One region of the Beduinella massiliensis genome, then DNA from elsewhere that is predicted to be linked to it. Evidence: riboswitches for the same ligand, from Rfam matches in the RefSeq annotation. Region 1 holds a riboswitch; the other holds the start of a gene.
The links. Region 1 has a riboswitch for FMN ahead of C1725_RS12060 (ECF transporter S component). Riboswitches for the same ligand answer to the same signal wherever they lie in the genome.
Positions count from the first base shown of each region.

Region 1 (3,402 bases):
TCAGCCGCCGCGTGCTGAAGGGAAGCGGCGCATGGCGCGTGCACGGCGGCGGCTTCGCAGGAACGATTCAGGCCTTCGTGCCGGACAGCCTGCTGGACGCCTACGTGAAGAAGCTCGAAGCTTCCTTCGGCGCGGGTGCGTGCACCGTGCTCTCCATCCGTCCTGAAGGCGCAGTGATGATGGAAGTTCGCTAAAAAACGGCATGGCCTGCCGCCCACCTCAAACTCGTTTGAGAAACGAGCTTGAGGTGGGCGGCGGTTTTTCTTTTTGGTACAATGGCTTAGGTAGGAAATCAAAGGAGGCGCAGCGCATGACCGAGCCCACAGAGCGTCGTTGATCTCGAAAAAGTGTATAGCTGCGTGAGGGCCAGCCGACTCGCACGTCGCTTGCACGACCTATTTTGACGATGCGAAGGGGCTATAAAATTGCATACGATACGATGGACGCTTTCGGCGGCGGGGCTGCCGGGGGTTTTGCGAAGGTGCGCCTGCTGCGGCGAGATGCGGGTCTTTTTCCCAACGAACATGTTTCGCGTAAACGCAAACGGGCGCAGGCTCGACGTCTTTTTGATCTACAAGTGCGAAGCCTGCCAAAAGACATGGAACATGGAGGTGGTCTCGCGCGTGCGGCCGGAAGAAATCGCCCCGGATACGTACAGGCGTTATCTTCAAAACGACCCGGAGGAGGCGGCATGCTGCGCGAGCGATCCGCTGCTCTGGCAGAAAAACCGCATGCGCCTTTGTGAGACGCGGCTGGAGTACGGTTTGACCGGCGAGGCGATCGACCTGCGCGGGCTGACGGAACCGGCGCGCATCGAAATCGAGGGCGGAAAACCCACGCGTGCGCGGCTGGACAGGCTGCTGTGCGGTAAGCTCGGAATATCCCGGGAAGCCTACAGGCGCATGGCGCGCGCGGGCGCGCTCGTTGTCGAGCGGGACGCGCTCCGGTCCGGCGGCGGCGCGCTGCTTGTCATCCGGCCCGAAATCGGGTATGATGAATCAGAATAGAGAAGAAAGGAACATAGAAAATATGCTTAAAGAGATTCAGCATGCTTAGCAGGGGCTATCGCATGCGGCAATAAACCGGCGCAGACCGCGCCGAAGCAAGTGAATAGCCTCTGCTCGAACCTGAAATCATGTTTTAGGGGGAGCAGCATGCGCTATCAAAACGCGCGGGACGTCCTGCCCGCGGAAGTCATCGAGACGATACAGACGTATATCGACGGGGGATGCCTTTACATCCCGCGCAAGGAACAGAACCGAAAGCAATGGGGAGAAGAGACGCGCAGCCGCCAGGAGCGCATGTGCCGCGATCTGGAGATCAGAAAGCGCTATGAGCGCGGAGAACGGATCGCCCAGCTGGCGCAGGACTATTACCTGTCCGAAAAGAGCATTCAGCGGATCGTGCGCGGCGTAAGAAGCAAGTGATCTTTTGGCAAAAACGTATTGACAGGCGGCAAAGCCGTGCCTATAATAAGTTCAACTGAATAAGCGCATGGCGCGATTGAAGGATCTTCAGGGCGGGGTGTGATTCCCCACCGGCGGTATAGCCCGCGAGCCGTAAGGCAAGACCCGGTGTGATTCCGGGGCCGACAGTACAGTCTGGATGGAAGAAGAGCTTTTCTCCTATGCATCAGCCGAAAAAAACGGCCCCTGATCGCTCAGCCTTCAGGGGCCGTGTGCCGTTTCGGAAAAGAAAATGAGGAGGCAACCCCATGCGCAATCAGAACGTCTTCAAACTTACCCGCACGGCCATCCTATCCGCCATCGCCGCAATTTTGTTCTTCATCGAAATCCCGGTGGGCGTCCCCTTTTACAAGCTGGACTTCAGCACGCTGCCCGCGATCATCGCCGGTTTCGCGATGGGGCCGGCGTACGGTCTGGCGACGGTGCTCATCAAGGACTTGATTCACCTGCTCGTCTCCAGCTCCGGCGGCATCGGTGAGCTGGCGGATTTCATCATGTCCGGCGCGCTGGTGGTAATTTCATCGCTGCTGTACAGCCGGCGCAAGTCGCTTAAAAGCGCGCTGATCGGCCTTGGCATCGGCACGGTGGTGATGGCGGTTCTCGGTGCAATCGTCAATTACTACATCATGCTGCCGTTTTATACGGCCTTCATGCCGATGGAAAAGATCATCGAGGCGGGTACGGCGGTCATTCCGGCGATCCACAGCAAGTTCTCCTTCGTCGCGCTCATCACCGCGCCGTTCAACCTGCTCAAGGGTATCGCCCTCGGCGTGGTCACGTTCCTGCTCTACAAGCACGTGTCGCCCTTCCTGCACGAGAAGCGCGCGTAACATTGGGAGGTATCATGGTTCAATTCATCACCGACAGCGAAGAGGAGACGATGCGCCTGGGCAAAAGCCTGGGCGCTCGTCTGCGTGCGGGCGACGTCGTGCTGCTGGAGGGGGAGATGGGCGCGGGTAAGAGCGTCTTTTCCCGCGGCGTGGCGCGCGGAATGGGTGTCGAGGGACCGGTGCCCAGCCCGACGTTTACCATCGTCAACGTGCACGAGGGGACGCGTGGGCGGCTGTATCACTTCGACCTGTACAGGCTCGAGGGGGCCGACGCGCTCTACGAGATGGGCCTGGACGAGATGATCGGGACGGACGGCGTCGCGCTCGTCGAATGGCCCTCGCAGGCGGCGGAGGCGATGCCGGAACGCTGCCTGCGGGCGACGATCACCTATGACGGGGACGCGCCCGAACGACGGCGCATCGCCCTTTCGCCGGAGGGCGGCTTTGATGCCGGCCCTCTGAAGACGCTTGGAGGTGCGGAAAAATGAACGTTTTATGTATCGATACGTCCGGCCCTTCGGCGGGCGTCGCGGTTTTAAAGGACGGGCGCCTTGCGTTTGAATGCGAGCTCACGCACGGCATGACGCATTCGCAGTGCATCATGCCCATGGTCGAGCAGGGACTCGCGGGCACGGGGCTTCAAACGAACGAAGTCGACCTGTTCGCGGCGGTCGTCGGCCCCGGGTCGTTCACCGGGGTGCGGATCGGCGTATCGACGGTCAAGGCACTGGCGCACGCGGTCAACAAGCCCTGCGTCGGAGTGGATGCATTGGAGGCGCTCGCCGCGGGGATCTGGAGCTTTGACGGGATCGTCTGCCCGATTCTGGACGCACGCGCGCAGCAGGTCTACGGCGCGGTGTTTGAGGCGGGTGTGCCGCCTGTGCGGCTGATGGACGATACGGCGGAGAAGCTTGCGGAGTTCCTGCCCAAGGTAAAAGCGCTGGGAAGGCGGGCGCTCTTCCTCGGGGACGGCGCTCCGGTCTTTGAGGGCGCGATTCGGGAGGCGCTCGGCGATCAGGCGGCCTTCGCTCCCGCGCACCTGCGTGGGCTGCGCGCAGGCAGCGCGGCGGTGCTGGCGGAAATGCGCGCGCAGGAGGCGGACGATT
Region 1 is NZ_LT963430.1:2,478,917-2,482,318, reverse strand. It holds gene C1725_RS12075 (galactokinase) at 1-194, shown strand, start outside; gene C1725_RS12070 (DUF1062 domain-containing protein) at 426-1,007, shown strand; gene C1725_RS12065 (CD3324 family protein) at 1,107-1,427, shown strand; FMN riboswitch at 1,507-1,621, shown strand; gene C1725_RS12060 (ECF transporter S component) at 1,715-2,296, shown strand; gene tsaE (tRNA (adenosine(37)-N6)-threonylcarbamoyltransferase complex ATPase subunit type 1 TsaE) at 2,311-2,784, shown strand; gene tsaB (tRNA (adenosine(37)-N6)-threonylcarbamoyltransferase complex dimerization subunit type 1 TsaB) at 2,781-3,402, shown strand, end outside.

Region 2 (3,402 bases), 500 kb from region 1:
CGTAGGAAATTGGAAGCCGCGCCTGCGCACGGAAGCGCGCGATGAAAGCGGCGGGTACGGCCCGCTTTTGGTAAAAGGGAGGAAACGGCATGAATAAGCTGCAAATGCACAAGGACAAGCGCCGCAACTGGATCTTTTGTATCGTCGTAGGGCTGCTCTGTATCGCGCTGGGTTACCTGCCCAGCGGATACCCTGCGCGCATGCCTGCGAATTCCACGCGGGAGCGCGTCAAGGTGCTGTCGGTCGACAACGCCAACCTGGCCCCTCTGGGCATCGTGTACTCCGGCGCGCAGGAGGTGGGGATCGAGATTCTATCCGGAAAATGGAAGGGCAGCGAGATGAACGCGGCGAATACGCTGAATTCCGCGCTGGAAAAGGACAAGCTCTTCGCGGCGGGCGACGAAGGACTTGCGATCATCCATGCGGACGAAGACGGACCGACGAGCGCGACGATGGTGGATCATTACCGACTGGGCAACGAAGGCATGCTCTTTGCGCTGTTCGGTCTACTGCTGATCCTGTTCGGCGGCGTAGCGGGCGCGGGGGCGCTCGTTTCGCTGGTGGCCAGCGTGATGGTGGTGTGGAAGCTGCTGATCCCGGCACTGCTCAAGGGGGATTCGCCCATTCCGGTGGCGCTGGGCGTGGTGCTCCTGCTCACGGCGCTGATCATGTTTCTGGTCGCAGGGTTTACTCCAAAGGCGCTGTGCGCCCTGATAGGCTCGCTGCTGGGCACGTTCGTCACCTGCCTGCTGGCGACCGGCTTTGGTGCGCTTTTAAAGCTCGACGGAAGCAACCTGCCGTACGTCGTGCCGCTTCTCTCGCAGAGCGCGATGCAGCTCGACATCCGCGAAATTTTCCTCGCCATGGTCTTCATCGCGAATTCGGGGTCGCTGATGGATCTGGCGATGGACGTGTCCGCGTCCTGTCAGGAGGTGTGCGTGCACCATCCGGAGATTACGCGTCGGGAGCTCGTCCGCTCGGGCTTTTCGGTCGGCCGCAGCGTCATTGGCACGATGACCACGACGCTCATGCTGGCGTACTCCGGCAGCTATCTTTCGATGATGATGTACTTCATGGGGCAGGGGACGCCCGTGGTCGACATCCTGAACTTCAAGTACGTGGCCTGCGAGGTGCTGACGACGTTGGTGGGTTCCTTTGGCCTGGTGAGCGTCGCGCCCTTCACGGCGTTGATCGCCGGCTTCGTGATGCCGAGGAGGCAGGCGGCGGATACGGGAGCGTTGCCGGAGGTTCGGTAAAGCGGAGAAGCGGACGGAGGCAGTCCGCCGCACCCCTGATCGCGAAATTCCTCGCGCAGGGGATTGTACATGGAAAGGTATCGTGCTATAATAACCGCGGACAACCGAATAAATGTCTTCAGGGCAGGGTGAAATTCCCGATCGGCGGTAAAGTCCGCGAGCGCTGCGCGCAGAATTGGTGTGATTCCAATACCGACAGTTAAAGTCTGGATGGGAGAAGAGCGTTTTTCGCGAAGCGAACAGGCACCTGAAGGGCATTTCCTTTTGGGTGTTTCTTTTATGGCGCTAAGGCTTGAGCCCGCGGCGCATGCTATCATCAGGCAGCGGGCGCGATGCCTGCAAGGCCAAAGGAGAATACAGTCGACATGGAAAGACGCGAAAGCGACAAGATCGTAGCGGAGGGCGTGCACTATACGTACCAGGATGCCGACGGCGCGGCGCTTGGCGGCGTGGATATGTCCGTGCACGCGGGCGAATTCCTCGCCGTGCTGGGGCATAACGGCTCGGGCAAGTCCACCCTCGCCAAGCTGATGAACGCGCTGTACGTGCCCACGCAGGGCAATCTGTGGGTCGTGGGCCTCGACACGCGAAACGACGACCTCGTCTTCGACATCCGCCAGCACGCGGGCATGGTATTCCAAAACCCGGACAACCAAATCGTCGCGACGGTGGTGGAAGAGGACGTCGCCTTCGGCATGGAAAACATGGGCGTGCCGCCCGCGCAGATGCGCATCCGCGTGGACGAGGCGCTGCGCGCGGTCAACATGCAGGATTTTCGCAAGAGCGCGCCGCACATGCTGTCCGGCGGGCAAAAGCAGCGCGTGGCCATCGCGGGCGTCATCGCGATGAAGCCGGACGTCATCATCCTGGACGAGTCGACGGCGATGCTCGATCCTTCGGGGCGGCGTGAGGTGCTTTCAACCGTGCGCAGGCTTCAGCGGGAGGAAGGCATCACGGTCGTGTGGATCACGCATTACATGAGCGAGGCGACGCAGGCCGACCGCGTCATCGTGATGAGCGAGGGGAAGATCGTCCTGTCCGGTACGCCGCGCGAGGTCTTCCCGCAGGTGGAGCGGCTGCGCGAGCTGCGCCTGGACGTGCCGCCCATGACGGAGCTGGCGAAAAATTTGCGCGAGGCAGGCGTCGGCGTGCGTGCGGACGTGCTCACGGTAGAGGAAATGGTGGAGGAAGTATGCCGATTGTCATCGAAAAACTGACCCATACGTACATGCCCGACAGTCCGTTTCAGGCGACGGCCATTCACGACGTCGATCTTACCATCGAGGACGGCGCCTTTATCGGCCTGATCGGCCACACGGGCAGCGGAAAGTCCACGCTGATTCAGCACCTCAACGGCCTGCTGCGCCCCACGTCAGGGCGCGTGCTGGTGGACGGCAAGGACCTGTTTGACAAGGAAACCGACAAACGCGAGGTGCGCCGCAAGGTGGGGCTCGTGTTTCAATACCCGGAAAACCAGCTCTTTGAAGAGAACGTCGCCGCGGACATCGCCTTTGGACCGAAAAATCTCGGCCTTTCCAAAGAGGAAATCGCCGCGCGCGTGAAGGAAGCCTGCCGGCAGGTGCAGATCGATTACGAGGCGTTTAAGGATCGGTCGGTCTTCGAGCTGTCCGGCGGGCAGATGCGCCGCGTTGCGATCGCGGGCGTGCTGGCCATGCAGCCGGAAACCCTGATTCTGGACGAGCCCTGCGCAGGGCTGGATCCGCAGGGACGCGACGAAATCCTCTCGCTCATCCGGCGGCTGCACGAGGAAAAGGGGACGACCGTCATCATGGTTTCCCACAGCATGGACGACGTCGCCGCGCTGGTCGACCGCGTGATCGTGATGAACAAGGGCGGTATCGCCATGGACGGCACGCCGCGCGAGGTGTTTCAGCGCGGCGAGGAGCTGCGCGCGATGGGGCTGGACGTGCCGGAGGCGGCTCAGCTTGCCGCCAGACTCCGCGAAAAGGGCTTTGACGTGCCAGAGGACGCCTATCTGCCCGAAGAGCTGCTGCAGGCCATCCGGCGGATTGTAGGAGGTGCCCATGCTTAAGAACATCACGCTCGGCCAGTATTATCCCGGCGATTCCCCGATACACCGGATGGACCCGCGCATGAAGATTTACCTTACGATCGCCTACATCGT
Region 2 is NZ_LT963430.1:2,979,212-2,982,613, reverse strand. It holds gene C1725_RS14485 (YibE/F family protein) at 90-1,256, shown strand; FMN riboswitch at 1,367-1,483, shown strand; gene C1725_RS14480 (energy-coupling factor transporter ATPase) at 1,622-2,473, shown strand; gene C1725_RS14475 (energy-coupling factor transporter ATPase) at 2,449-3,309, shown strand; gene C1725_RS14470 (CbiQ family ECF transporter T component) at 3,302-3,402, shown strand, end outside.
Region 2: linked by a shared signal. The riboswitch ahead of C1725_RS14480 (energy-coupling factor transporter ATPase) and the one ahead of C1725_RS12060 (ECF transporter S component) in region 1 are both predicted to bind FMN.